DNA from 4 places in the Edaphobacter sp. FHG110511_03 genome. Region 4 is predicted to be linked to each of the others. Evidence: riboswitches for the same ligand, from Rfam matches in the RefSeq annotation. Region 4 holds a riboswitch; each other region holds the start of a gene.
What was found. Region 4 has a riboswitch for cobalamin ahead of cobG (precorrin-3B synthase). Riboswitches for the same ligand answer to the same signal wherever they lie in the genome.
Positions count from the first base shown of each region.

Region 1 (7,426 bases), on a different contig from region 4:
GAGGGATGCTCGATCCAAGACTTCGAGAGCGTCAGCATGGGTGTAGCAAGTAGCACCTAAAAGATGCCGATCTTCGGCAAGGCGTTCCCCTGTCTGGTCGAGTAGTTTCGACAAGTCAAAGCCAAAGGCGTTCGCGAGGCTTTCCTGCAGGCTTGGTACACCGACATTACGCAGACGTGTAAGCGATCGCAGCATCTCTGGGAGTGGCGGCATCTGCCCAAGAATATGCAACCCATCTCGAATTTGTGCCATACCAATTTCACACAAATAACCGTCAAGATCCTCTATCAGATGGGCTACTTCATTTCCTGTCATCGAAGCTAACGTTGTGGGAACGCCCTCAGGAGTCAGAGCGTCATCCCATTCATGCGTATGGTCGCCGCGCTCGCGGGTGAGCATTGTCTTCATGTCCAGGTCAGTTTTGAGGTTTGTGCGTTGCACCAGTTCCCAAATCTGTTGTTGAAGATATGGAAGTTTTACTGGATCGAGTTTTTCTACTGAGTAGTATTCGTTGACGAGTTGATTCAACTCCGCGAGCGCTCCGTACGTCTCCGCGGTCGTCATCGGTGGCGTTAGGTGATCGATGATGACCGCATGCGTGCGACGTTTTGATTGGCTGCCTTCGCCAGGATCGTTCAGGATGAATGGGTAGACCAAGGGAAGATCCCCTAAAAGAAGGTCGGGGTAACATTCTTCAGAAAGCCCAATACCTTTGCCCGGTAACCATTCGAGAGTGCCGTGTTTACCCATGTGAACGATTGCGTCAGCGCCCCACCCGCCTTCAATTTCCGACGTTGCGAGCCAATGGTAAAAGGCGGTGTAATGATGGGTTGGAGGCAAGTCTGGCGTGTGATAAATAGCATCCGGATCGAGCCCATAGCCACGCGGGGGCTGCAGCGCAATGAGTGCGTTACCTAAGTCCAGCGCAGAGAATAAATAATCACTTTCATCGGCCCACGGTTCTTCCTGGTCAATAGAAACGATCTTTCCGCCGATGGTCGGAAGTAGCTTTTTGTCGGTCTTTTTCTCAGGCCGGATGCTTGGCCCATGTTTCTGTGGCTGTCCCCAAAAATCCTGCATCCTCCGTGCTGGTCGCTCTGGGAAGCCCGCAAATATTTGATGATATTTTGAGCGTGAGAAGCGCTTGGCTTGTGCGGGGTCAAGGGGGTGAAGGTTGTCGTATGTTCCCCGAGAGAGAAGGTTCTCCATCAATTCATCCGAACTCTCAGGCAAAGCCGAGATGTCATACCGTTTCGCTCGCATTGCGCGAAGCGTGGTCAAGAGACTTGCGGGTGAATCGAGACCGACGGCTCCTCCAATCTGTGAAGCTTTTGCCGCAGAGTTTGTGAGCACGAAAGCGATGCGCTTTTCTTGACGAGGCTTTCGACGCAATGCTGCAAGGCGAACGGCGATGCCCGCAACTCTTTGTGCTCGTTCCTCGTGCGCCACGTAAAGACTGTCAACGTTTTCGTTCCGCTCCTTAAACGACATCGGCACTGTAATGATCCGTCCGTCGAATTCGGGTATAGCAACGTTCACGGCGGTATCGAGCGCACTAAGACCGCGACGGGAGCCCTCCCATGCGCCACGTGGCATACCGCTAGCGATCGCTTGTATGACAGGAATACCGAGCTGTTCAAGCGCACCGAGCTCTTTGCCCGGAATTGTTACAGACCCGGTGTCGACCTCGGCAAGAGCGAACGAAAGGGTCGAAATAAGAACGTCAGCTTGTCCTTCGAACAAGCGGAAGACGCCGGGCCGCCCGTCTTCCATGGATTTTAAACTTGAGGTGAATACGCACAGAGTATTGACGCCTTTGTCCTGAAGTATCTGAGATAGGGTGTCGATGAACCCTGTATTCCCGCTCATGCGATGAGCACGATAGAACAAAATGGCAACAGTGGGTTTGGAGGGATCAGATTGCCGCCGCCAGTCCTCATAGCTTGCTGAATCTGTGTCGGACAAATAGATTCCGTGCTCTGGCATTGAACTGGCAGGTCCGTATCCATAACCGGTGAGCATCAAGCGATCGGAAAGAAAGCGAAATAGTTCCGCAAAGTTTGTTACTCCGCCAAGATCCAGGTAGCCAGCTGCAGTTTGCATCACGTCGGCAGGCGTATTGATAGTTTCGGCGAACTCCGAGGTATTCTCACCAGTTCCACTTATCAATACAAGTGACTGGCCGCGCACGATACAAGTCGCTTTAAGTTGATCGAAGCCCGGAATGCAACTGAGGGGACCGTGGCAACGAACAACAATGACTTTTGCCTTACTCATCTCGCCACTAATCAGGACCTTCATCTGGTCCTCATTGCGCAACGCATTAAGAGAGAACCCACTTACCTGAAGACCTTCAGGAAGAGATTCGGAGGCTTTGATAAGAGTGAGGAGATCCGTGTCGGCATGGGAGAGAAGCATGATAGCGCCGTTCGGTTGAACAGCCTCGAGATTCAGTAGACCGTCAGAAGAGCTCGGTAAGCGGACGTCCCAGTCGTAGTAGTTGAATACATACTCACTGAGTTCCGCAGGTGGTTGCACGAATCGATCAGCCTTCAGCATCGAATCGATGTATTCGAATATCTGGCGTACTTGCCATTCACTATTCACGGAGTGAAACCAGATACTCTTGCCATCAAAAACCAGGCTGACCACATTGGCGAGCGCACACGGACCGAGGCACCCGCCTTTCGTGAGATGGACGTCCTGACGGATCTTTCTGCGCAGCCACTCTTCCTGGTAAACGTCGACGGGAACAGCGGCATATCCTCTTTCTGTGATGCCGCAGCAACAGCCGGTATAGCAGTAAGTCAGGTGTGCGCGATGTCGAACGATATTGAATGCCCGTCCATCAGCCCGGATGACGCGTTGGCGATAAGAGGTTGACATAATTAGGCCTCCTCCAGAGGTTTTCGTTGCCGTATGACCCATATCAAATACGGGCCACCAATAAGGGCCAACATGGCGCCCGCGGGAATCTCGGCCGGCGCGATTACTACGCGCCCAAGTGTGTCGCAAGTTGCGAGGAGTGACCCGCCAAAAAAGAACGCGCTTGGGAGCAGAATTCGATAGTCCGCACTGACTTTTGTTCTGACGAGATGCGGGACGATGAGGCCGACAAACCCGATAGGACCGGTGAGCGCAATTGTTGCAGCAACAAGGATGGAACCGGCGATGTAACCCGTTCGCATAACAGTAGTGATCCGAACGCCGCGCGAAGCGGCCCAAAGTTCACCCACCGCAAGCAGATTCCAACTCCGGGCTTGGAGAAGGATCATCGCGCCCAAAAACATGACAACGCATGCAAGTACCGCCAACGATAGATAGCTTGTTGAATCGATACTTCCAATAAGCCAATGGGCAATGGAGAAGGAACGAGACATACCAGCGTAACCACCGAGGATAACAATGCAGGCCGCGCTCACGCTGTTGATAGCAATACCTGTGAGCAGGAGGCTAAACGCCGAAATGCGGCGGCTGTGGAGCGAACTGCCGATTACTAGACCGATGACCGAAAACGCACCTGCAAGCGCTCCAAACCACGTGCCCGGGAGTCCCCAGATTGTTGGCCATCCCCCTGCAATCACCGCTACTGCGCCGAGCGAAGCACCGCCCGTGATGCCAAGGGTGTAGGGTGTTGCGAGAGCGTCGCGCAACATCGCTTGAAAGAGCGAGCCAGCCAAGGAAAGTGCTCCACCTGCTAGCAGGGCGAGTAGCGTCCGGGTTAGCCGAAGCTGGATAAAGATGTCATAGTCGGGCGCCTGGCGATGCAAAACGTTCGCCAGGTTGATAGGCCCCGCACCAATCCATGGAAGTAGCACCACGCTTGCCGCGAACGTGAAGATCGCTACAGCTAGGCTCCGACGGGAGACACTCGACATTTCGTGAAGAGCGCTCATTGATACCAGATCCAGGGCGCATCCGCAGATGTGCGGTCTATCCTCAGACGGGGGGAGAAAATCTTTAGCCAGTCTTGATCCTCATGGGCCTGCGATGGTAGAAAGTCATACTTCACGACACCATCGGCGAGCACGAGTATTCGCGTGCAATGCGTCAAAGCGAGATTTAGATCGTGTGTGACGGCAATGCAGACTTTGCCACGCTGCGATTCTTCTTGGAGCAGTGAGAAACTGTGCAGTTGCTGTTCAATATCCAGAAATGTGGAGGGCTCATCTAACAGCAGGATGGACGCACTTTGAGCAAGGCATGCTGCTAGTAGTACGCGCTGGCGCTCTCCGCCACTGAGTGTGCTGAAGGTACGATGGCGATGTTGCCAGCAGTTGGTTCGTTCCATTGAACTCTGGATTAGTTTGTGGTCTTCCTCGGATTCGAACCATCTATCGGTATGTGGATATCTGCCCATTGCGACGAGTTGTTCGGACGTGAAAGGAAGGCTCGCGTTTACGGCCTGCGGTAGGTGGCTAATACGTTGAGCAAGTTCACGAGGTCTCCACTGTCGCTGATCGCGCCCTTCCACCTCAATTGCGCCGGAATCCGCTTTGCGCAGGCCGGCGAGGATGTCGAGTAACGTACTCTTGCCCGCACCATTGACACCAAGCAGAGCAAGAAACTCTCCTGGAGCTGCTTGGAATGTTGCAAGCTTCAGAACTTCTCGCGTGCCGTGCGAGAAGCTGAGATCGTCAATGGCGAGAACATGGTTCAACTTTGTAGCCCTCCGCCGCTTCCATGAAGGAAATCGAACAACATTTCGGCGGCCTGAGGCGCACGTGGGCCTGGAACCAAAAGAACGTTCGAGGTGCCGAAGTACACACGGCCACCGCATACAGCTTTAAGCGTCTGGTTCTGCCGCCAGAGCGACAAAAGGGCTGGACGCTCTTCTTGTCGCTTCGCCTCAGAATCTTGCATGCTGCTGAGATCGAGAATTACATCCGGGTTCTCGCGGATGATCGTTTCCATCGAAATGTGGGGATACCGTGGGAGTCCAGGTTTTGCGAGCACATTGGTCCCCCCGGCAACTTCCAGAATTTCATTGAGGTAATTGTCGGGGCCCACTGCTGTTAAGTCTGTCAGCGTTCCTTGTCTACGATTAACGATCACAATGACATGGGGGGATGGCGAGGTACGGGCTTTCATTCGGGTGTTTTGCAGCGAGCTTTTGATTCGGCCGACTACAGCAGCAGACCGGTCTGGTACTCCTGCAGATCTTGCGATGATTTGGATCCCCGTTAGAACGTCATTCAATGTGCCGTGCGGAACTTCAACAAACCCAATACGCAAGGCTTTGAGCCGATCTGTCAGATCAACGGGCGCCGTCTGAAGAACTACTAAGTCGGGTGCGAGCCGTGCGATCGCTTCAAGGTTAGGTTTGACGTAGGTACCGACCTTGGGAAGTTTGGCAACCTCAGGAGGAAAATCACAATATTGTGAAACGCCGACGACCTGCCCCCCGAGATCAAGTGCGAAAAGTGCCTCGGTGATGCTAGGCGCCGTGGAAACAATGCGGCGAGGCCGCTGCTGGGCCAGAAGTGAACGCGCGAAGATTAGACAGAGGAGTCCGCTTGTGAAGTTGCGCCGCGAAAGAATATGAGCATTCGGGATCGCCGCCCGAACGAGGGAGCAAGACTGACGCGGGTTATCCTCGAAGAGGTCAATATTGGGGCGCAAGAGTCTGTTCTCCGCAGAACGTTGCAAACATGAACCCCTGGCAGGTCTCCTGGCTCAAAGCGACATTTGCATGTCGACTGCCTTCCTTCCCCGGTTGTTCGACCGAGTGGTATTGCAGGCAGCGTCTCTTTGTTTACAGTGGCGGGACCGCGCCGGTATTTCCCCGGACTTCCCTTTTAAGCCCTATTGGGCACCTCGGGTTAATTCATTTGTATCACGGTGGAGTGTCTGGACATGAAGCAAGCGCCCCTAGAACTTTGCACCCGACCATCGCTTGTCGCGCTCCGTCAACCAACCAAATAGAAGTCCGATCGATGCCCAAAGCAGAACTTGAAGAGCCCATGACGCCAGACGAAATTGCCAAAGCAAATCAGCAGGGAATCCTGTCGGGACTTCGTTGATCGGTGGAAGGAGATAGCCGATGATGGTTACTATTGCGATAAAAAAGATTGCGGCCAAAACCCCGCCATTCCATCCTCCAAATCGCCGTATTGAGTAGCGTCCGATCTTAATCGATACGACCATTGCAAGAACAGAGAGCAGGATCATTAAGAAGAATGCGCTAGTTCTAATGCCAATTGTTTCAGGGTTGCCGACTGACGGCGGGCTAGCAGGATATTTGAGGCTTGGAACGAACACAACGGTTATGAAACCAATGCAGGCGAGGAACGCGGCGAGGTCGCGCGGACGGGTCGGGCCGACGCGTCCATATGAAAAAGCGAAACTAAGGCCGAAAAGACCCCCTAATGCCGCGCCGAATGTTACCGTACCAGTGAGTAGCCCGACGGTTTTCTGAACGCGCCGGCTGAAAATCTCTGGCTCTTCTTGATCGTGTATATGGCCGGTGCCGGATTCAAAGGCAATCGCGCGATCCACTTGAGGTTCGCCCAGCCAGTGAGCGGAAACGAATACAACCAGGCCGGCAAGGATGCCGACCAACATGCCGCGGATGAGTAGGCTACGTGCCAAGAGACATTCCGACCTTAGGTTAGAATCCGTCTCTCAGTGACAGGGAAAACCCAGGAGGTGGCGGCCATCGTGAACGAATTCGTGAACTGTACGACCGTGCATGATACTGGTCGCGCCTTGTTCGGCTCCCACAAAGTAGATTGCCAATAGGAGCAGGAGCCCGCCGAAGAATGCCCATGGAAGAATCTCAGACAACGGAATCGTGGGAACGAAGATTGGCTGCGAGATCGAACCTGTGTTTTGCGATGCCATGCGAAGCTCCTTTTTTTCAGTGTAGCGCAAGCGACTCTCGTAAGATAACACCTACTTTATGAAGTCCAACGCTCTGCATGGTCGCCTCACGTTGATAAGCCACCCAGCTACGCGGGAACAAAAGGCCGGTATCTTTCCGCTTGATGAACCTTTAGATGAGCAGTCCTTGCGGGAGCTTGCACCCGTACCTCGGAGAGTGTCAAGAGATATCAAGGTATTCGTGGCTCCAGAACTTCGGACACGACAGACATCGGACGCTCTAGGATTGAACGCGATAGATGATTCAGAACTTCGAGATTGCGATTTCGGACGATGGCATGGCCGTTCTCTAGAAGAACTGCAATCGGAAGAGGTTCAAAGTCTGATTGATTGGCTGAACGACATTCGCGCAGCACCACACGAAGGCGAATCTTTTTACAAACTAATGACAAGAGTCGGAGCTTGGCTCGACAGGCAACGAGGTGCTGGTTCCGTCGTTGCTGTGACGCATGGGTCTGTTATTCGGGCAGCAGTGGTGTATGCGATGCAAGGCTCTCCGCATCAGTCATTTCTGCGCTTAGAAGTTTCTCCGCTCACAATGACG
Region 1 covers NZ_JBZYWL010000001.1:56,075-63,500, reverse strand. Annotated here, with positions in the region: gene AC5S26_RS00235 (cobaltochelatase subunit CobN) at 1-2,886, opposite strand, end outside; gene AC5S26_RS00230 (FecCD family ABC transporter permease) at 2,889-3,896, opposite strand; gene AC5S26_RS00225 (ABC transporter ATP-binding protein) at 3,893-4,660, opposite strand; gene AC5S26_RS00220 (ABC transporter substrate-binding protein) at 4,657-5,622, opposite strand; cobalamin riboswitch at 5,645-5,835, opposite strand; gene AC5S26_RS00215 (CbtA family protein) at 5,872-6,591, opposite strand; gene AC5S26_RS00210 (CbtB domain-containing protein) at 6,625-6,843, opposite strand; gene AC5S26_RS00205 (histidine phosphatase family protein) at 6,902-7,426, shown strand, end outside.
Region 1: it holds a riboswitch for cobalamin, as region 4 does, so the genes downstream of both, AC5S26_RS00220 (ABC transporter substrate-binding protein) here and cobG (precorrin-3B synthase) in region 4, are expected to answer to the same signal.

Region 2 (7,426 bases), on a different contig from region 4:
TGTGGGCATCTTCGCGGCAAAACCCTTCAAGTCTCCGGTAGTCGAGTGACAGGATGCGCAGGTCTTCTGGAAGTACTTCTCACCAGCCCCGGCATCCCCGCGTACGATATCGATATTGTTTTCGTTGGGATCAGTGCGGCTCGCAACCTTCAGGCTGTGCAGCCAAGCGGCCACATCGCCAATCTGTGCGTCGGTCAACTCGACTCGAGGCATACCCTTGTCAGCGCGTGCTCCATGCACAATCGGAGCGATCAGCTCGCCCGATTGATCCTGCAACACCACGCTCGATCGAAGCAGGTTCGGCCCTATCTCACCTCCGGCGGCATCCGATCCATGGCAAAAGCCGCAGCTCACGCCATAGGTTGCCTTGCCACGGTCCAGTACATCTTGCGGAGCTTTGGGGCGGTCAGGATAGGCTTGCGGCCGGCGCTGCGCTCGAGGCGTCGCAGCAGTAGCCTGGGCTTGAACAACGGAGTGTAGCTGTATTCCGTACCACGTCGCGGCGAATAAAAACAAAGTGGCCCGAATTTCGCGCTTCACGTATCTCCTCCGGCAGATCCCAATCATTGTCCATGCACCGCAGGACAACCTAGAAAATGGGCGCGTTCTGACTGTACCGTGAAGCGGCATAGACGCAAAATAATTCAATCGGCGGCACACCGCCTTTTATAAGCACGCGACAAGCCCCCCATTAAAGAGAGGAAGCCCGGCGCCCCTCACGGATAAGCCGGACTTTCATCTACTTTATTTGCGCTTTCTACGAAGTTGCCAGGGGATCGCGGATCTGCATGGCAGTTCTTACCATCCCGCCAGGGCAAGGCCAACCTCCCCCACCCTCGCGTTTTGAGGCGCAATCATTCAGAGCCAGCACTAGAAATCTTCGTGGAAAGCAACCTCGCCGGCGACAGCCACCTGATAGGCAGACACCCGCCTTTCAAAAAAGTTCGTCAACTCCTGCACATCCTGCAGCTCCATGAAGGCGAATGGATTCTTCGATCCAAAAATCGGCTCCATCCCCAGGCGTGAGACGCGCGCATCAGCTACGTACTCCAGATACAGCCGCATCTCCCGGACCGAAAGGCCCGCAACGCCGCCCGAAAGCAGATCCTCGGCAAACTGCAGCTCGCAATCGACCGCCTCTTTCATCATCTCGATAATCTGTTGCTTCAGCTCGTCATCGAAAAGCTCCGGCTCCTCGGAACGAACCACGTTGACCACCTCGAAGGCGAATTCAAGATGGCAGCTCTCATCGCGAAAGACCCAGTTCGTTCCTGCAGCCAGACCATTCAGCAGGCCACGAGACCGCAGAAAGTAAACATAAGCAAATGCGGCAAAGAAAAAGAGACCCTCGATACAGCCCGCGAAGCAGACCAGGTTCAACAGGAATTGTTTGCGCTCCTGCGGCGTTCGCAGCTCATCCAGCTTTTGAATCGAGTCCATCCAGCGCATGCAGAACTGCGCCTTTTTCGTGATCGAAGGAATATTCTCAACCGCCGCAAACGCCTCCGCGCGCGCATCCGGGTCGGGAACATAGTTGTCCAGCAGCGTCAGATAGAACTGCACGTGCACGGCTTCTTCAAAGAGCTGGCGCGATAGATAAAGCCGAGCCTCCGGCGAGTTGATGTGCTTGTAAAGATTCAGCACCAGGTTGTTCGACACAATCGAGTCCCCGGTCGCGAAGAAGGCCACCAGACGCTGAACCAGGTGAATCTCAGCCGGCGTCAGCCGCGAACGCAGATCAACTAGATCGGTGGAAAAATCGATCTCTTCGACGGTCCAGGTATTGCGAATACCATCCTTGAACATCTCGAAGAAGGTGGGATAGCGCATCGGCCGCAGCGTAAGCGAAAGGCCAGGATCCAGAATGGTGTGTGTTGCAGTCGACATAATTGCTCTCCGTTACTGACAGGCTTCGCAGGTCTCAGGGTTATCCAGCGAGCAGGCGACGCTCGCAGTGGCGTTGATCGCCGGTACGCTCCGCTCGCGCGCAACCGCCGACACCGTGGTCTTCGCAATCTTCGTCGCAGGCCGCGACCGCAGATAATAGGTCGTCTTGATGCCACGCTTCCACGCGTACATATACATGGAGCTGAGTCTTCCGATATTCGGCGACTCCGCAAACAGGTTCAGCGACTGGCTCTGATCGATGAAGAGCCCACGGTCGGCGGCCATATCGATCAGGGATCGCATCGGAACCTCCCAGACGGTGCGGTAGATCGATCGGACATCCTCAGGGATCTCGTCGATTCCCTGGATCGAACCCTCCGCAAGCTTGATCCGCGTTCGCATGGCCTCGGACCACATCCCTAGCTGCTTCAGCTCCTGGACGAGGTAGCGGTTGATCTGCATGAACTCCCCCGAAAGCGTCTCCCGCTTGAACAGATTGGAGATCTGAGGCTCGATGCACTCGTAGCACCCCGCGATGGAGGCGATCGTTGCCGTTGGAGCAATCGCAATCATCAGCGAGTTCCGAAGCCCTGTCTTGCGAATGCGCTCCCGCAGCTGCTCCCAGCGCTCACCGTTCTCGGGCGTCCCACCCCACAGGTCGAATTGAAACTCCCCCTGCGCGGCGCGAGACTCCGCGAACGCCGCATGCGGTCCGTTCTGCTCAGCCAGCTCGCAGGAGACGGTCAGGGCATGGAAGTAGACCTCTTCCTGGATCTTTGCCGACAGTCTTCTCGCCTCCGGCGAATCGAACGCAATTCGCAGCTGGAAGAAGACATCCTGCAGGCCCATCACTCCAAGCCCCACGGGACGCCAGCGGCTGTTTGCCACTGCCGCCTGGGAGACGGGGTAGTAGTTGATGTCGATCACCCGATCCAGCATCGGCACAGCGTGGCGCACCGTAGCAGCCAGCTTCTCGAAATCGAACACCCCTTCGTTTACATGCCGGGCGAGATTGATCGAGCCTAGATTGCACACCGCTGTCTCCGCCGAAGAAGTCACCTCCGTGATCTCCGTGCAGAGATTCGAAAGGTGAACGACATTCTCAGGCCTTCCGGTCTGATTGCACTTCCGATTGCACGCATCTTTGAAGACCATCCATCCATTTCCAGTCTCGGCCAGCGTGCGCATCATGCGCGCATAAAGATCACGCGCCTTCACCTGCCTCACATATTTCTTCTGCTCTTCAGCCTGCTCATACGCCCGGTCGAAGTCTTCCCCGTACAAATCCGGAAATTGTGGTACGACTTTGGGGTCGAACAACGACCACACTCCATCCTCATCCACGCGCCGCATGAACAAGTCGGGAATCCAGTTCGCTAGATTCAGGTTGTAGGTCCTTCGTGCCTGATCGCCGGTGTTGTCGCGCATCTCGAGGAACGACTCCACATCGGCATGCCACGGCTCCAGATAGACGCAGCAGGCCCCCTTGCGCTTGCCGCCCTGGTTTACAGCTGCCACCGAGGCATCCAGCGTGCGCAGCCACGGCACAATCCCATTCGACAGGCCATTCGTCGCCCAAATCAGCGAGCCCTCCGAGCGTACCCGGTGAAAGGCCAGCCCGATACCGCCGGAAAACTTCGACAGCAGCGCAATCTGCTTGTAGGCGTCATAGATCGACTCCAGCGAGTCCTTCGGCGAATCCAGCAGATAGCACGACGACATCTGCGAATGTTTCGTTCCGCTGTTGAACAAGGTCGGCGAGCTCGGCAGATAATCGTGCGAGGCCAGCAGACGATAAAAATCCACTGCCTCTCCCACCCGCGTCGACAGGCCCGCCGACACCCTCATAAAGAAGTACTGAGGCGTCTCAATCACCTGCCGCGTGATGGGATGGCGCAGAAGATAGCGATCGTAGACCGTGCGAAGTCCGAAGTACTCGAATCGATCGGAGAAGCGATCGTCAATCGCGCTGTTCAGCTTGCGCGCATTGCCTGCGACAAACTCCGCCGCATCCTTCGAAACCACTCCTTCGCGATGGCCAACTTCTATCGACTGCGAGAACGAATAGATATTCTGCCCCGCAACCTCCTTCTCAATGGTCGCCAGCAACAGACGCGCTGCCAGCCGGGAGTATTCCGGCTCCTCTGCAATCAACGCCGCCGCTGTCTGGATCGAGATCGAGTCCAGCTCACGAGTCGAGGCCCCGTCAAACAACCCGCCAATCGTTTTGCTCGCAACGCGAATCGCGTCCACATGTGCCAGCCCCTGGCAGCATCGCTGCACGGCTCGCACAATCTTGTTCACATCCACTGGCTCAAGCGCGCCACTTCGTTTGCGCACCTGCATCTGTGGAATCGATTCGGCCGAGGGAAAGTTCGGGTCCAGTTCTGTCAGCGTCGCTTGTGCCGCCATGGGGAGTCTCCTCTTGCCCAGAGCGGAGGAAGCGGAGGACGTCTGCACAAACCGGACGCGGCCACCGCACCTTCCCCTCGAAGGCGTGTGAAATTCGTGCCTTTCGGCACGCGCTTCCGGCAGGTCTTCGGACTCTGCAGGCTCCCTACTTGCTTCGGCTTCCCAGCTTTTCAGCCAGTGCCATATCGAAGCGTTCGTTCCTGCTTACCGCTGCGGGGCAGTTCCGGATTCGCACCGGATTCCCTTTTCAGTCCTGACCACGAGGGCCAGAACACCGTGAAGTTCACTCACTATAACAAGGGCTATACGGCGGGTCAACGTCTATATATTGGGGCCATCATGTGGAAATGAGGAAGAAACTCTAGCCGCGCCGCACGCAGCGAAAGCCCATGTTGCTGGTCGAGCTGTCCGGCGTATTCCTGGTTCTGGCGGCCACGCGATAGCGATTGCAGTAGCTCGCATGGCAAAGAAAGCTGCCTCCCTTGGTGACCTTTTCCGTGCCACGCACCGGGCCTCTCGGGTTAGTCGTCTCATGCTTTGGATGGTTAACCCCAAACCAGTCCTGGGTCCACTCCCACACATTTCCGACCATGGAGTAAAGACCATATCCGTTTGGAGGAAACGCCCTGACCGGGCACGATCCCGCATATCCATCTTCCGCCGTATCCTGCGAAGGAAACTCTCCCTGCCATACGTTGCAAAGGTGTTTGCCTTCGGGTTCAAGTTCGTCTCCCCACGGAAACAGCCTCTGCTCCAACCCGCCGCGAGCAGCGTATTCCCACTCTGCTTCCGTAGGCAGCTGTTTGCCCGCCCACGCGGCATAAGCCTCTGCGTCCGAGTAGGAGACATGAACCACAGGATGATCCTCACGGCCGCGAAGATGACTGCCTGGGCCCTCCGGAGCATCCCACTTCGCTTTGTATACCTTGCACCACCACTGCGCCTGGGCGACAGTGTCTGCGACAAGCTGCTTGAAACGCTCTTTGGGAATATGTGCCCAGAAGACGAAGGACCAGTCGTATCGCTCCGCCTCGGTGATATATCCCGTGGCCTGGATGAACTCTGCGTACTGCGCGTTGGTAACGGGCGTGATGTCGATCGAAAAGGGTGGCAGGACCACGAAGCGGACCGGGCCTTCCCCATCCGCAGAAAAGCCGAGGGCATAATCCGTGCCCATCTTGAAACGTCCACCGGGCAGCACAATCATGCCGGCGCTGGAGCTTTCCTGCAATGGATTGGCCAGAATCGCAGACTCGTTTGTGAGCTTTTCTGCGCGGTCTGCAGAAGGCGTGCAGCAGCTTTTCTTCTCTTCATCCATCGTCAAGGCAATGCTACACAACTTCAAGCCTCGCATGAAATGCCACGATCCCGAGCCACCCTGCAAGGTACGCTGCTCGGCACCATTACAATCCTTCCATGACCCGTACCAACATCCCGGGCACCAGCCCCTACGAACCCATCATCGGCTTCTCTCGCGCCGTTCGCATCGGCAATCAGGTTCATGTCTCCGGAACCGGGCCCGTCGGGGCCGACGATCTCGACGTCGCCGAGCAGACCGATCAGTGCCTCACCCTCATCGCCGCCGCACTCAAGAATGCAGGCGCCTCCTTCAAGCACGTCTACCGCACCCGCATGTTCCTCACCCGCACTGAGGACTGGGAGATCGTAGGCCGTGTCCATGGCAAGTTTTTCTCTCTCATCCGCCCTGCAGCCACCATGGTCGTCGTCAAAGAGCTCCTGGACCCGCGCTGGCGCATCGAGATCGAAGCCGACGCGTTCATTCCCGAATAGACATTCTTCTCGCAACGCGACCCCGCATCGTTACAATCGGGAACGTCATGACAGCCGCCACGGTCACGCGCCCAGGTCTTCTCCGGATCATTGCCGGAGCCGGACTTCTTGTAGGCACGCTTGATATTGCGGATGCCATCCTTTTCTTCGGTCTTCGTGGCGTTTCACCAACGCGCATCCTGCAGGGCATCGCCTTCGGACTGATCGGCCGCACAGCCTTCTCCCTGGGCACGCGCTCCGCCCTGCTTGGGCTTCTTCTTCACTTCTTCATTGCTACAACCGTCTCGGCCATCTACCTTCTCCTCAGCCGCAGACTTCCACTTTCGCGTCATCCATGGTTCTATGGAACCCTTTATGGCATCGCCGTTTACATCGTCATGAACTACGTTGTCCTCCCCCTGTCCCACATCGGCCTTCGCCCACTTCCTCCGCTTGCTCCCTTAATCAATGGGATTGCAGCACTCATCCTCTGTGTGGGAATTCCCCTCGCCTTCCTCGCACGGCACTACATCCCCTACAAGCCGTCCTCTCCCGCTGAAGATCACATAGAACCGATATGATGAAATAGCGAAGGGGCGTGGTGCACTCGTACCTGCGCTCAACCTATCTACCGAAAAGGAAATCAAATGTCGAAGCTGTCAATCCGCGATCTGGATCTCACCAACAAACGCGTCCTTATTCGCGTCGACTTCAATGTTCCTCTCTCGGTCGACGGCTCTGACAACGCACCGCGCATCACGGACGACACTCGCATCCGCGAAACCATCCCGACCATCGAGTACGCCCTCCGTCGCAAAGCCCGCGTCATCCTCTGCTCTCACCTCGGTCGTCCCAAGGGCAAGCCTGTCCTAACCATGAGCCTTCGTCCCGTCGTCGATCGCCTGCGCGAGCTGCTCGATCACGTTCTTGGTGAAGATGAGAATGTCGCTTTTTCGCCCGAGTGCATTGGTGAGATCGCCACCGAGATGGTGGGGAATCTCGAACCCGGCCAGCCCCTCCTGCTCGAGAATCTGCGCTTTCATGCCGAAGAGGAGAAGAACGACCCTGCCTTTGCGAAACAGCTGGCCTCGCTCTGCGACGTCTACATCAACGACGCCTTCGGCAGCGCGCACCGCGCCCATGCCTCCACTGAGGGCATCACACACCACGTTCCTGTCTCGGCTGCGGGTCTGCTCATGGAAAAAGAGCTGACCTATCTCAGCAAGGCCGTCAGCGACCCCATCAAGCCCTTCGTAGCGATCATCGGTGGCGCAAAAGTCTCCGACAAAATTGATGTCATCGACAGTCTCCTCGATCGCGTCACGTCGCTGATCATCGGCGGAGGCATGGCCTACAC
Region 2 covers NZ_JBZYWL010000005.1:76,269-83,694, forward strand. Annotated here, with positions in the region: gene AC5S26_RS20065 (c-type cytochrome) at 1-540, opposite strand, end outside; gene AC5S26_RS20070 (ribonucleotide-diphosphate reductase subunit beta) at 871-1,887, opposite strand; gene AC5S26_RS20075 (ribonucleoside-diphosphate reductase subunit alpha) at 1,900-4,299, opposite strand; cobalamin riboswitch at 4,401-4,594, opposite strand; gene AC5S26_RS20080 (formylglycine-generating enzyme family protein) at 4,661-5,617, opposite strand; gene AC5S26_RS20085 (RidA family protein) at 5,716-6,090, shown strand; gene AC5S26_RS20090 (hypothetical protein) at 6,138-6,650, shown strand; gene AC5S26_RS20095 (phosphoglycerate kinase) at 6,717-7,426, shown strand, end outside.
Region 2: it holds a riboswitch for cobalamin, as region 4 does, so the genes downstream of both, AC5S26_RS20075 (ribonucleoside-diphosphate reductase subunit alpha) here and cobG (precorrin-3B synthase) in region 4, are expected to answer to the same signal.

Region 3 (7,426 bases), on a different contig from region 4:
GGAAAGTACGACATTCTGACGATGTCAGACCACGTTCTGCTTCTTCGCGGGACCACACAGAACAAATCGCAGATCCTGATGGCAATAGGATCTACAACGATGAAGCCGACCGAAAGAGGCAGGTTAGTATTTAACCGTTACGGAAACAAGTACTTCCTCCACCAGATTTGGTCGCCTGGTGCAACGAGCGGTTTCGAGCTTCCTAAGAGTCATGCAGAGAAGGAAACCGTCCGGGCCGCAAATACCCCGGTACCTACGAACACAGAACTTGCACTCAACATGCCTCACTGACTCTGACAGCCGGCCGTAGATTCTTCCATCGGCCGGCTGCCAATTTCCCACAAGTACCTGCACATCCGCGATCCGTAGAGATGCGTCGAGCATTCCAACCCCGGCTAAGGTCGCCGCCTACTTTCCGTCCTCATTCTTCAGAAGCCTTCACTTTAAGGCTAACCGAATAACCGAAAATCTCAGCTTCACATCACGAGCCGCTCGCGGTGATCGACGACAATGCGTACATCTCGTATACGATAATCTCGACTTACTCCCGCCTCTTTCCAAACAAGAGCAGACTATCTCCCACAACAGGTGGAGGGAACGTGCAGACTGGAAATCATGCTAAGTCAACCTACTCTCTCGACAACGCCGGCAGAGAAGCGCCCTCGCGCTTTCAAGCCCTGACCGATGCCTTCGACGCAGAGACCATTCGCCATTTTGAAGCACTTGGCGTCGGTCTTGGCTGGCGCTGTCTCGAGGTAGGTGGAGGCGGGGGCTCCATTGCCGCATGGCTCGCGTCCCGCATCGCCCCTTCTGGACATCTGGTCGTCACTGACATCGACCCTCGGTTCCTTGAGTCTTTGAATCTCCCCAACACAGAAGTGCTGCGCCACAACATAGTCACCGATCCTCTGCCGGAAGCGGCTTACGATCTGGTACACGCCCGTCTCGTTCTCACCCACATCCCGCAACGCGAGGCGGTGCTCGCCCGTCTGGCTGCATCGTTGAAGCGCGGCGGCTGGCTGATCGACGAGGAGATCGACATCTCCATTATTCCGGATCCCGCATCCTTCCCGGGCGAGGTCCACTCGAAGACCTTCGACGCCATGCTTCAAGTGATGAAACAGAGCGGCGTCGATCACAGATTCGGCCGGAGACTCTTCCATCTCCTGCGCGGTCTTGGGCTCCTCAACGTTGCAGCCGAGGGCAGAACGTCAGCGTGGGCAGGCGGATCTGCCGGTGTCTCCATCCTGCGGGCCAATTACGAACAGCTCCGGGACGACATCCTTCGTATTGGATTCGTCACGGAGCAGGAGTTCGAACGAGACCTCCTGCAACTCAATGATCCGTCCTTCATGATGGCGTCGCCTGTCCTGTGGTCAGCTTGGGGACAGCGACCATAGCGCCGTGATCGGCATCTGGCAAATATAGGTATATGAAAGATTTAGATGCTAGAGCCGTTTGACAAACAGTAAAGGATCAGTCGCCGCCTAGCCGCACCTTCAGGCCGGTACGGAAGGTGAATGGAAGTGATGGGTAGCCGATGGGGCCGATGTGTTGCTGGGAGAGGAGATTTCCCAGCTCTGCGAAGACAGAGACCCGATGCGTCGCAGAATAGGTCCCATAGGCATCGAGTTTTGCATAGCCAAAGTCCAAATTGCGGTTAGGAAGAAGGAGGCTATTGTCTCCATTGGTGTCAGAGAAGGAAAGGAAGGTGGAGTCGTCCGAACGGCTGGCAAAGGCTCCCTTCAGTGCGGCCGAGAACTTGATCACCGTGTATTGTGCGCTGAAGAAGCCGGTCTGCGGGGGACGGCGGAAGGGGCGCTGGCCTACGAGCGGATAGGAAGAGCCAATCGGCACGCCGGGAAGGTTGGGGTTCTGGGCGGAGGTACCATTGGCTGCGGCATCGGTAGAGAACGACTGCTCGACGAGCGAAGCGAGGTAGGTATAGCCGCCGCGCATGAGGATGTGGCTGGTGGGAGCGAACTGAAGCTCGCCCTCAAAGCCCTGAGCCCTGTAGGCGAGGGTGTTCAGGAGAGCACCGAAGAGTTGGGCCTTGGTGGTGTCGATTCCGAAGACGGTACGCAGCGTACCCGAGTCGACGAAGTCGAGCTGATGGCTGAACTGGTTGTGGAAGTACCCGGCCTTGAGGATGAGCTTCTGATTGAAGATGTTCTGGTCAATACCAATGTCGTAGGTACGCGAACGGAGCGCCTGGATCGGCTTCACGTTGTAAGCAGCAATCAGGTCAGCCGCTCCGGCATCTGACAGTTGTGTGTAGAGTGAGTTGAACTCGTTCGAAAGCGAAGGCTCCTGAACACCGGTGGCTGCGTTGGCGCGGAGTTTGGTTCCATGAAGAAATCCGTTGCCGGGACGTACCGGCACCCAGGCGAGACCGAAGCGGGGCGTGCCTGCTGTGCCATACAGATCATTGCGTTCGATGGCTCCGCCAAGGGAGTAGAAGATCCGATTGAAGAGGTCGCCCTGAAACTGGAGCGTGTACTGGAAGTTGGTCCGCTTCGTCTTGTCGAAGCTGAAAGAGCTGTTGGAGGAGCCGCGCTCGTCCTCATACCGGAAGCCGAAGAGGCCGATGAAGTGTGGCGAGAAGGTGTAGTCCGACTGGAAGTAAAGCTCATCGCGCAACGAAGCGAGATCGTTAGGCGCTGGGTAAGCTCCGGGGTAATTGATGGCGGCGCGCCCGGAAGCAGAGTAGCCGTTGGCTCCGCGAATCGTGACCGCATTGCCGAAGTAGGCCACGTCTCCAAACTGGTCGTAAGTCAGCAACTCACCCACCGGGTAGAACTGGACCAGCTGTTCGCGTTTCCGGGCGATGCCATAGCGAACAAGGTTATGCCAGTTGTGGAAACGGTTCTCGATCGTAGCGCCGGAGTACAGGTCCTGGTCAGCCTGCTTGCCCACCGCTGAGATTCCAAAGAAATCGTGCGCGTTGGGAACACCTGTTGCCGAGACGGCATTGCGGATGGTGAAGCGCAGAGGCGTATTGGCAGTGATGTTGTAGCCGATATTGGCCGCACTGGTCGACGCGTGATACCGATATAACGGCAGAGCGTTCGAGGAGTCGAAGCGCGAGAAGGCTCCATAGTAATCGAGGCGGCTATGCGCTCCGCCTACGGTGACCTCGTTGCGCCAGGTGTGAAAGTTTCCCGCGTCTCCCGTGTAGTTGAGGATAGGACGCAGGGTGGCTCCGCGGGGCGTGGTGAAGTTGACCACGGAGGCGCCGGCGTCCGAACCATAGAGAACGCTGTTGGGTCCGCGATACAGCTCGAAGCCATCGAGAGCGGTGGAGGAGACGGTGCCGAAGTCGAAGCGGCCGCCGATATCCTCCGAGGTAACGCCGTCGATCATCACTTTATTGGCGTCGGAGTTTCCGCCGCGCACGAAGAGCGATCCGACGCCGCCGTACTGCCCCGTCTGCACGGCAGTGACACCTGGAGACTGGCGCAGGTCGTCGACAACGCCCACGCGTGTTTGCAGCGCGGAAAACGGGACGAGGTTGATGGCCGAACTTGCCTGCTGGATGGGCGTGGGGATTCCGGTGGCGGTAACGGTGATCTGCGCGGTGACCGCGGCGATCTCGAGGGTCACGTTGCGGTTGACGACGTCGGTACGTCCACCGTAGAAGCTCTGCCCGATGCCTGGCGTGAAGGTAGCCGCAGAGGTGAGCAGGAGAAAGCGGCCGGAGCCGGTGCTGCGAATCTCGAACGAGCCATCGGCAGCGCTGAGACCGGAGCCGGCCACGTTCTTGCCCTGGATCAACTGAACCCGTGCCCCGGCAACAGCAGCTCCAAGCGGATCGGTAACGGTTCCGCGAACAATGACTGCCTGGGAGGAGAGCGTGACGAAGGAAAGAATCGCCAGAACGGAGAGCAGGCGGAAGACGTGTGAAGCCGCAAACGAACGCGCGGGTGCGTGCATGAAGATTAACTCCTCGTTCCCCCGTCGGAAACGTGGCTGGTGTGCGACAACGGAACCGGTCTCCTGACTGTCGCGTTTCATTCTGCCGGTTGCGGCTATTCCCTTCCCGAGGATTTGTCAGTGGGAGTGAGCCAGACAGTATTCACATTCGCGAAAGTGCGAGCGTGCGCGAATCACAGTTGCGGGGCAGTGGCGGACTCTCACCGCGCTTCCCGAGCATTTCGTTGCGGTACAAGGTGGAGTTAAACGGCCCACACGAGCATAGAGGTGCCGGGCCGAAAGCTACAGCGTATTTCCAGTGTGCGGTATGGATGAGGATGAAGTCAAAAAATCATGCCTTCGCCTGGGCCTTCAATCCTAGCTCTTTCATGACCATCTGAAGATCCTTCCAGGCCTCGCCCTTCTGGCGCGGATCCCGGAGCAGAAAGGCTGGGTGGTAGGTCACGACGAGTTTTGCGCCACGGCAGCCATGCCAACGGCCGCGCAGCCCGCTCAGCGATTGCTTCACCCCAAGCAGGTAAGTCGCCGCAGTTGAGCCCAGCGCAACGATGATCTCGGGCTGCACCACATCAATCTGCCTCAGGAGAAATTGCGAGCAGGTATTTGCCTCCACCGGCTCCGGAACGCGGTTGCCCGGCGGCCTGCACTTCACGATATTCGCGATATAAACCTGCTCACGCTTCAGTCCCATCGCGGAGATCATGTTGTTCAGAAGCTGACCCGCCTTGCCGACAAACGGAAGCCCCTGTGTGTCCTCGTCCGCCCCTGGGCCCTCGCCCACGAACATCAGGCGAGCGTTCGGGTCTCCGTCGGCGAATACGATCTTGCGCCGCCCGGCATAGGCCAGCGGGCACCGCGTACAGTCGCCGATATCTTCGCGGATCGCCTCTAGTGCGCTGGGCTTCTGGGCGGCTGCGAGGCGCACCTCAGGCAGAGGCGCAAGATTGTCGAAACTTACTAACTTGGGAATCTCAGGCTCCGAAAACTCTCTCTTGGGCGGGGCAGGTACAGCGACCGGCTCCCTGGGAACGGTTGCCACAGGCTGCGGACGGGATGGCTGTGCCACCGCCGCGTTAATCTCTCTCGCCGGAGCCGCAACGGTTTCAGCAACCGCCGTCACCGAAGCCAAATCCGCCTCGACGACAGGCTCCCCTCGACGATAAAGATCGTACACACCCAGGTCGCGCAGGTACTCGACATAGGCCCGCAACTGCTGCTCAGCTTCTCCTGCCATAGATCTATGCTATCGCGTGTCGAAGGGAGTCAGGCCCTAGTGCAGCTGCGGATTTGAAGTCGCGGGGCGCTGGGGCAGAACATACTTTACATAGCCCTGCCTGATCTCGTCCTGCGCCACCTGGCAGGCTTTGGTCGATTTGGCAACAATCAGCGGAGGGGCGCCCGACTGCAGCTGCCGTGCCCGGCGTGCAGCGCCCTTCACCAGACTGTACTTATTGTGGAATGGACTTTGATCCGTCATGGGTGGTCCCCCTTGTCGTTTGAATGTATCGCAGCTCCGCAAAATGTACATCAAAAATTCACGGTGGAAATCTGGATCTTACTCTCCAAAAGATTCTAGAACGGCCCTCAGTTTGGGTGAGGCAGCGTCGGTCCGGCAGCTTTTCGCCAACTCCGCGCACTCCGCATCTCCACGCTCCGAGAGAACGATTGCGCGCATCTCCGCCACGGCATTCTCCAGAACATCGTTGACCAGAGCGTATTGATAGTCCCAGACCTGCTTGATCTCTCCCCGGGCTCCGGCCAGCCGCTTCTGAATCACGGCTTCATCGGTTACTTTCTCCGCCGCGCTCCGGTTCTTTAGCCGCTTCTCAAGGATCTGCGGACTCGGTGGAAGGATGAAGATCGAAACCGCCTGAGGCGTCTTCTTCATCACCTGCAGCGCGCCCTGAACATCGATGTCGAGAAGCAGGTCTTTGCCAAGATCCCGGGCATGACGAAGCGCCGAGACTGCCGTTCCATAGTAGTTGCCGAAGACCTCCGCCCATTCCAGAAAGTCCTCCGCAGCGACCATTCGCTCAAACTCTTTGCGCGTGGTGAAGAAGTACTCACGCCCATTCTCCTCGGAGCCGCGCGGAGACCGCGTCGTATACGAGATAGAAAAATCCAGACCCTCCACCAGGGTTCGAAGCTGGCTCACCAGCGTCGACTTCCCCGATCCGGAGGGCGCTGAGATGATAAAAAGAATTCCCGCCATCTGCTCCCTGATTGTCCAGCCTGTTCGGATATCTGCCAGTGTAAACCGCGACTACTCCAGATTCTGCACCTGTTCGCGAGCCTTCTCGATCTCGGCCTTGATCTCGAGCCCAAGCTCGGTAATGCGCAGGCTGTTCTCTCCTGAGGCTGAGCCGGTCTTCGAGAGCATCGTGTTGGCTTCGCGGTTCAGCTCCTGTAGCAGAAAATCCATCCGCTTGCCCAGTTCGCCGCCCTCATCCAGCATGGCCACGAAGCGATCGATATGGGTCCGGAGTCGGACGATCTCTTCTTCGATATCGCTCTTTTCGGCTAGCACCGCCGCCTCCGAAAGCAGCCGCTCTTCAGTGACCGGAACCCCGTCCGTCAGTTCAGCCAGACGCGTTCTCAGGCGCTCGAACTGTGCCTCTCGTACACCGTTCCGCAGAGACGCCATCTCCTCACCAAAGGCCTGAAGGCGCTTCATGGAGGCTCGCAGCTCTGCAGCTAGGGCTGCACCCTCCTCGGCGCGAACCTCGTTCAACCGCTCAATCAACGCAGGCATGGCTGCGATCACTGCCCGATCCAGCTCAGGAATTCCTTCGACGCCGATCGTGCTCTCCGCGGTCATGACGCCGGGAATCCGCAGCAGGCCGTTCAGATCCGGCTGATTCGGCAGGCCGTATAGCTCGGCGGCCTTGGCGATCGATGCCAGATATGCGCCCAGTAGATCCTCGTTCAATTGAATCTGGGCACTCGCCTTGCGATCCACCTGCAGCGTCACTTCAATGTGGCCCCGCTTCAGCATCTCCTTAAGCAGCCTTCGTAGCTGAATCTCTAATGCGTCGCAATAAGAGGGCAGGCGCATATGCAGATCGAGAAAGCGGTGGTTCACGCTTTTGATCGCCAACGAGAAGCCAATCGCGTCGTCTGCACCGCTTCGAGCGCTGGCAAACCCGGTCATCGAATAAATAGAACTCAAGCAAATCCCTCCAACTCTGCTGGCTGCAGCGGGCCTTCATTCTCTACTGCGGGAGAACCTTCGTCCCCAAACTGCATATCGTAAAGCCGGCGATAGGTGCCTGACTGCCGCATCAGCTCCTCATGGGTGCCGGTCTCCGTAACCCTGCCGCGCTCGATCACAACGATCCTGGTGGCTCTACGAACCGTAGAGAGGCGATGCGCGATCACGAAGACGGTCCGGTCCTGCATCAGGTTCGCCAGCGCAGCCTGCACGAACTGCTCGCTCTCTGTATCGAGGGCGCTGGTCGCCTCGTCGAGGATCAGGATGGGGGCATTCTTCAAA
Region 3 covers NZ_JBZYWL010000004.1:617,018-624,443, reverse strand. Annotated here, with positions in the region: gene AC5S26_RS19455 (hypothetical protein) at 1-291, shown strand, start outside; gene AC5S26_RS19450 (class I SAM-dependent methyltransferase) at 600-1,400, shown strand; gene AC5S26_RS19445 (TonB-dependent receptor) at 1,477-3,933, opposite strand; cobalamin riboswitch at 3,970-4,172, opposite strand; gene AC5S26_RS19440 (uracil-DNA glycosylase) at 4,265-5,167, opposite strand; gene rpoZ (DNA-directed RNA polymerase subunit omega) at 5,204-5,410, opposite strand; gene gmk (guanylate kinase) at 5,489-6,145, opposite strand; gene AC5S26_RS19425 (YicC/YloC family endoribonuclease) at 6,197-7,102, opposite strand; gene AC5S26_RS19420 (ABC transporter ATP-binding protein) at 7,099-7,426, opposite strand, start outside.
Region 3: it holds a riboswitch for cobalamin, as region 4 does, so the genes downstream of both, AC5S26_RS19445 (TonB-dependent receptor) here and cobG (precorrin-3B synthase) in region 4, are expected to answer to the same signal.

Region 4 (7,426 bases):
GTGCTGGCCGCGGCGCTCCATCGTCGAGTATGTCGAGTAGATGGAAGAGCGCAGTGGGAGCGTTGCCGATGACAACGACGGAGCCGGGGAGTTTCTCTCGCCATAATTCGACAGCGGCGGCACTTCGGGTGGTGTGTAGGTTCTCAGCAAGTTCAGTAGTTCGCGCATCGCTCAACGCGCAGATGACCTCGTTATTCCGTGGGAGCCGGGAACGCGTAATTCCATTCGCCACCATCGTCGCATCGCAAAGCAGTGGCGCACCCGCGAGCAGCGCATTGACGCCCGCCGAGGCGGCATCCGGCGACGCCTGGACATCCTGTGGCAGGTCCGTCATGCCGCACGCATGGATCATGCGGACGACGACGCGAGCGAGATCGGTCTGAAAAGCAGATAGATCGACCTCTCTTCTTATGATGGAAAAAGACTCGTGATAAATGGCCGCGCCATCTTTGACGTAGTTCATCGGGCAGCAACCTCGGACAGCAAATTTTCGTGCAGTGCTACGACTGCATCGAGCGCGAATTCACGTGAACAGTCGGACGCCACACGACGTCCCTTGACATTGAGGGTGTAGCCCAATGGGCCGGCGACAAGTTCGGCGGTCGCGCCGTGCCGACGTGCGCATTGCTTGTCGCATCCGGATAGGTTCACCGTCCATCCAGGAGGCACAGCATGGCCTAAAAGGCGCCGCGCGAGCGAAGCTGCGTCGTCCCGCACATCGGCCAACGACGCATCGCACCCAGTGATTCCGGCGCAAGCTGCAATTCCTTGAAATCCGTCTGCTTGCTCACAGGGCAATCCTATGGCGCGAAGCTGGGCAATGATATTGCCTGCCGCGCTCTTCGGTATAGAACCGAGGACAACACCGCGCCACGGAGCAAGTCGAAGATCACCTGCCCACTCGTTCGACGCGTCGGCGAGATAGCGTGCCTGTTCCGGGTTGAGCCGACCGAGTGGGACGGATGGGATGATGTTCACTCGGCCTCGAGTCGTGGTATAGATGCCCATAAAGGGTTCGTTGACTGTGGTAGCGGGCAGCGAAAGAGGCGACGGCTGCAACATGTGCGAGAGGGCATCCAGGACACGTTCCATCGCTCCGGAGATCGCCATGACCGCTTTCACACGAACGGGCAGGCTGGACTCCTTCGCCAGTACGATGCACATCCTTGTTGTTGCCAACATGCAGTCGACGGCGTCACCTGGCTTCACCACGAAGCGCGAAGAGACTCCACCGAGGGAAAAGCGAAAATAGGGTGTAGCACCAAACGGTTCAGCCGCGAGAGAGACATCGTCGATATCGCGGCTGAACCGTTTGGGGCCGCCGTGAATCGCGAAGCTGAACTTAGGGTGGAGGTTTACAAAGGCTGCGTCGGCCTGCAAACGCTGATCGAACTGACGGATGAGCGGTCGCGGATCAATGAGTTCCCCGGGGTCGATCCCGGCGATGGGACTGGTGATGATATTGCGGACGCGATCATGCTGCTGGGAGGGGAGTAGCCCGGTAGAAGAAATGCTGTCAACGATTTGGCCGAGGTCTTCGGTCCGAATTCCGCGCAACTGAAGGTTTGCCCGCGAGGTGATTTCAATGGTGGCGTCGGCAAAGCCACTGGACAGATCGGCGATTGTCCTGAGTTGATTTGCTTCGATCAACCCCCCAGGCACCCTGATTCGAATGAGCAGACCGTCTTTTGCCTCGACTGAATGAAGGACGCCTGGACAGAAGTGTTCCCCAACTCTCATGGAGCGCCTGCTCTCCGAGCGATAGAGGAGGAGAGCGACATCGATCTGAACAAGTGCACCTCACCAATAGCGGGAAAAGAGGCACAAAGCTCAAAGATCTTTGAGCGATTGCTTCCCGTTTCCACGCGGAGAAGAATCAAGACTAAATCTGAGGTAGGTCTCCTGATTGACAGGTTGAGCGCTTATTCTTAACGCTCCGGAGTCTTCGCCTTCCTCGGTATGATCGAGTGGCTTACGAAGAGTCCGTCTCCTGAACACAGTGGCGGGACCATGCCGGATTCACACCGGCTTCCCTGTTATGCCCTTGCGGGCACCCCAGAATCTATAACTAATCTACCAGACTCGTTTCGTCAGGCTCTACTTCATGCCCGAAAAGCGGAAGCCGCTATTCCGCAAGCTCCAGAATCTGCCTTCCATCGTCGATCCGTATTCGACAAGGGGAAGATATCGCAAATGCAGTACTTGAAGGTCGCTAAAGCGCAAGGTTTTCGGGACGGAGATACGCCCGTTGGAGTTTTTAGTGGTGAAGGCGGGGTATCAGTATGCGGATTCGACGGTGACGAAGTTTCAAGCCGATCCCACGTTAGTGGGGAAGTGGACGGCGCAAGTTCCGAGGAACTCGGGATCTCTAGAGGCTCGAATGGAGCAAGAGAGGTGGGGAGTCTTCGGGGTTTATCTTCGAACGAGCGGGCAGCAGTTTGATGACTCCTCAAACCAGTATCGTCTGGTAGGGTTCGCTCAAGTGGACCTCTATACCGAGCATCGTTTCCTGTCGTGGCTTAGAGTATGGGGCTCCGTCCAGAATGTGGCGAGCGAGAGAGTCGAAGCGGGAAGGACTCCTCTGCTGACTCTTGGGGCACCCAGGATCGTCTCCGGCGGAATTAGACTCCATTAAAAGGGGCATACTCTCCGGTGCCATTCTCTGAGCAGTGCGAGGGCTACAACGTTTCATGCTGCCCATATTTTTATTTTCAAAGCGAGCTTCAGAAAAGATGAACAAAATGGGCGTTCGCGGGATACGGATATGTGGTTAAACTTCACAGCGCTTTCATCTCCTTCACAGGATGATCGTGCCCGGGGTCGATAGCACACGCTCGCGTTTGCGGGCGGTGCGATAAGATTTCAGATACGGCAAGGCTTGGAAGGAGCCGTCGCCCGAATGCACTACTGGTGGGTCAATCAGAACCAGACGCGCCGGCAAGAGTTTCAGGGCGAGTATCTCTGGTCTCCTAAACGCTTCCGGGGCGACAGGCGCAATCCGGTTCTATGAGTCCATGAGGGAGGTAGCACCAGGGGATCTCGTCTTTCCTTCTTTTGACCCCTGAGAACTGATGGATAGATTGCATTGGTGCCTAGTGTTCGCCTGTACAGGATTTATGTAATGGCACGTCGACCCGTCTCTGGCCATTATCTTTTCAACAACTTATAAGACACACAGTCCACGTTTTCATTCGAATTTATTCCACTCGGCACGAAGGAATTTGCCTGTTTGGAAACGCGGACTATCAACTTTTCTTGACCACAAGGTGTTTGACATCCCAGTGGCCGGAAAGACGAATTTAAGGGGACAAAACAAAGGCGCTAAACTGGCTGGCACCGAAGGAGGATATGGCTGACGAAAAAGGTGAGGCTGACGACACAAGTTCACTACCGACAGGATCAAAACCAAATGACAGACCAGATACCGATGTCTCGAAGTGGATTAAGAACTTAGCAGCGCTAGTGACGATTGCCAACGGGACTTTCTTAGAGGCCACGCGCTCAATGCCAAGGTTCCTTTTTGAATACGTCGATATCAGTCAAAGACGCCTATACAAGCGATTGGAAAGACAAAGTCCGCACGCAGCCTGCCTTCCCAAGGTGTCATCGTTCTGGTGAGTAAGAACTCATTGAATTCAAGCGGCCAGAAGGGGGAAATTGACTGTGCGAAAGAAGAGAAGAAGCCTATATATGCCATCTGGGTCTATACCGACGACAGAACGGTTCTTCCGGGTGTATCGACGAGGATATAGACTTGGGACCGCGTCGCCAGTTTTATAGCCGGTCTTTAGCCGTCGAGGTCATACATGCGTAAGGCCCTTGTTATCGGAATCGACTACACGCGCGATTTTGAGGCTTAACCCGTATCACCCGTATACACCACATTTAGGAATTTTGACGGATGTTAGATTCCACCTGCTCAGGAGTTCGTTGCGAGTCCTGATAAACCTTCCCGTCCACCATCGTAAGAGTAGATCCACCATTCCCGCTGGGAAGGATTGCAACGACGAATTGCGGGTTGATCAGCATTTCACCATCTATCGAAATGAATTTCATAAGTTCTCCTATTTCATGAGCCATTTTCTGGACAGTCTAGTGTCTTACTTGCGAGGCGTCGATGGGGCTAGTGTGGGGTTGGGCCCATTCCAGATGAAAGCGTATCTCGTATTCCAATCACGCTGCCTTGCATTCTGTACGGTGTCGCCCTCCGGGCCTCTTTTTGACACGATTCGTTGGAAGAGGGATAGCGAATGGAAACCCATTGAGGAATTTACACGCGCATCGCGTGTTAATAGATTAGGCAAAATTACTCGCAAAGCCTCAGGTGGCCTGTCTGGGGCTTCTTTTTCCGCGTCACCCTTCGTAGATCGCTTCCATCGGGCGCTGGCATGGCCAACTAGAGCTCGCATTCCGCAAGAGATGGATTGAGCCTCGTAGAAAACTCGATAGGCAGATTTTCTTGCCGGGGATAAAGGCTGGATAATTCCGGTCCACCATTGACATTGCGGCTACTATCGATGCGATTTATGGAGCGATTTACTATCGCTTGCTCATCGGCAGCGGGACTCTCGATAAGAAGTACATGGATTCGCTCTTTCATCATGTGATGGAAGGCTTGATAGAACAAGATCGATCCTAAATCTTCAAAAGGCTCAAGTCCTCCTGGCGAGAATGGAATAAAAAAGCCAGTCCGCGTGTTGTAATGTCCAGCCGCAACGACGCCTGTTTTGCAGGGAATATGCGGCCAATAGAAGTGGCTTACACGCGTACTTAACAACAAACGACGATTCTCTGTATTTGCCAAAGCACTTTCACTCATTACATAAGAAGGGCGTTAGATGAACATTGCCATACGCACGAAAGCAACATCGTATTTCAGTCATTGGACCGCCGCAATAAGTACCAAGAAAAGAAAACTAAGTTCGGTCTTCGTTTTTGGCGCTCTCGCAACGTCAGTGTTTGGTGGGTTTGCTCAAGCTTTGGGGCAGACACAATCGTCTCCGTATTCTGTAGGCGGAGGCCGCGAAGTTAAAGTCATGATCGTTACCATGTTCGATCTTGAAGCCAAGACCTGGCTTGACCGCCTGGGGCCATGGGACACGATCAGCGTGCCGGGTCTGGCTCCTGATTATCGTGATGTCCATTGCAATCGCAAAGGAGTTTGCGTGATGACAACGGACATGGGACATGCCAATGCGGCTGCATCCCTTATGGCGTTGTCTTTTTCGAATCAGTTCGATCTGCGTCACACTTATTTTCTGATAGCGGGAATCGCTGGAATTGATCCGATGCAAGGCACGCTCGGCTCGGTGGCCTGGGCCAAATATCTGGTGGAGTTTGGCTCTCAGTGGGAGCTTGACTCCCGCGAAAAGCCAGCAGGGTGGCCAAGCGGTTTTGTTGCTGTTGGCGCGGAGACTCCGGACGCTCTCCCCAACACCGTACTAAATCACACGGAATTGTTCGAGATCAATGCCGATCTTGTGAATGCAGGAGTTTCGTTATCGCAACATGTTGCCCTAGCGGACAGCCCAGAGGCACAAGCCACACGAGCGCAGTATACTTATGCGCCCGCAAACAGGCCGCCCACAGTACTTCAATGTGACACGCTTTCGGGCGATACATGGTGGGCTGGCAATCTGATTGGTGAGCGTGCGCGGACGTGGACAAAGCAACTGACGAGTGGCAAGGGTGCCTATTGCACATCACAGGAAGAAGATAACGCCACGTACGAGGCGTTAACACGCGCCGCTGCCGCAGGGCGGGTGGACCCAAAGCGAATCGCTGTTCTGCGTGCGGGGTCTGATTCGATCGTCAGCACAAGGGCCAGACGGCGTATGAAAGTCTCTTCAGCTTCGAATCTGCGGGAGGTTTTGCGCCGGCACTCGAGAACCTCTATAGAGCAGGAGTTCCTCTGATAACGAACATTGTCGAGCACTGGCCGGATTGGCTTGATGGCGTGCCCGCTCATCCTTCGCAATTAATAGGAAAAGCAAATTAGCCCATGGGTGTGCCGGTAACGCCGTGCGCCCGCAATGATGGTCCACGGCTCGCCACAAATAAATCTTCAGAGATCGTTTAAAAATTTGATCAGCGCTGTGCTCACTTCAGCAGGCCGTTCCTGCTGCGTCCAGTGGCCACAATCCTCGAGACACAGCTTTCCACGCAGATCGATGACACGGCTCGAAAGGTTCGCGATAGTTTGCTCCATGCCCGGAAAACGAACAACAACATCGCGGTCGCCATAAATGTAGAAGGCAGGAACAGTTATTTCTGCGGTGGCAAACGGTGCAAGCAACTCCCAATTCCTATCGATATAGCCGGTTATACGGCCATTTGCCCATAGACACAGATTCACATTTCGGCGTTGCCTCAGCTCTCGAGCCCATGAGAGCATAGCGGGCATGAAATTGATTCGACTTGGATCCATCCTGCAAGCCGTCATCAGTGGTGCACTCTTTATCGGTAATGTTCATGCAGTTTCGGGACTCCAGAATTCGCCGGTCTCAGCCACCGGCTACACAGCGAGACGGATCTCACGATTTCGATTTTCTCATTGGTGATTGTCCTTGTGCGCTATGTCTGGCTCGACATTGCACCTAAGTCATCGCGAATGGAACAATCTTTTTCGTCAGACGGCGGAAAGACATGGGAAGTTAATTGGGTATGCGAGCTCTCACGATGAGTGCCGGCGGGTTTCGCGGCGGAAAGTCGGCAACTTGGACACTTACCGGTTTATCGGACAAGTGGCTCAGGTAGCTGCCGAAAAACGGGCTTTCTGGCAACTTCGACCGGCCCTTCAGCCTCGAACTCTCCGACAACTCGACTTTGGGCACTTCAAAGATTGCTTCCGGTTTGCCCGTCACCTTGGACGATGGGCAGTAGCCGCGATGTCCTCGGCTGTTGCGCTCACGGTGGCCTCCCGCTATGTGGGGCTTGTGAATGTGGTGTATGGTACTCGAGGACTGAGTCAGTAGGTTTAGCGATTGAAGCAGCTTGTGAACGATCTCAGATGTTTCTGAAATGTCTCTGCGTATTGACGACAAACGAGAAGCGGTCACTCGCAGGCCCGGCGACTACCGCATTGCCAATACCACGCGAAGCTCCAGTGCCGAGCGCGGTCCTTCTATGGCTTCTTTGGAGGATGCAGTAATCACGCTCAGTACGGGTGCCTGCTCGACCCGCTGCCACAGTTCAGGCTGCGTCGCTTGCAGCGCTACCGCCTGGATATGCAGGGAAGTCCGTGTAACCCACCCCGCCGCATCGGGTGTAATAAGTGGATCGGTCCGCTTCGGCTAACGGCCAGCCATGCTTGAGACGTTCAGCAAGATCCGGGTTTGCGATATATGGTCTGCCGAAGGCGATCAGGTCGACTAACCCGGTGTGGAGAGCAGCCTGAGCGCTCTCACGGCTAGTGAAGCCGCCGCAC
Region 4 covers NZ_JBZYWL010000016.1:5,057-12,482, reverse strand. Annotated here, with positions in the region: gene AC5S26_RS28600 (precorrin-8X methylmutase) at 1-463, opposite strand, end outside; gene cobG (precorrin-3B synthase) at 460-1,740, opposite strand; cobalamin riboswitch at 1,876-2,073, opposite strand; gene AC5S26_RS28590 (TonB-dependent receptor domain-containing protein) at 2,249-2,635, shown strand; gene AC5S26_RS28585 (hypothetical protein) at 3,886-4,056, opposite strand; gene AC5S26_RS28580 (hypothetical protein) at 4,397-4,804, opposite strand; partial or broken gene AC5S26_RS28575 (purine-nucleoside phosphorylase) at 4,839-5,998, shown strand; gene AC5S26_RS28570 (alpha/beta fold hydrolase) at 6,065-6,355, opposite strand; gene AC5S26_RS28565 (alkene reductase) at 7,192-7,426, opposite strand, start outside.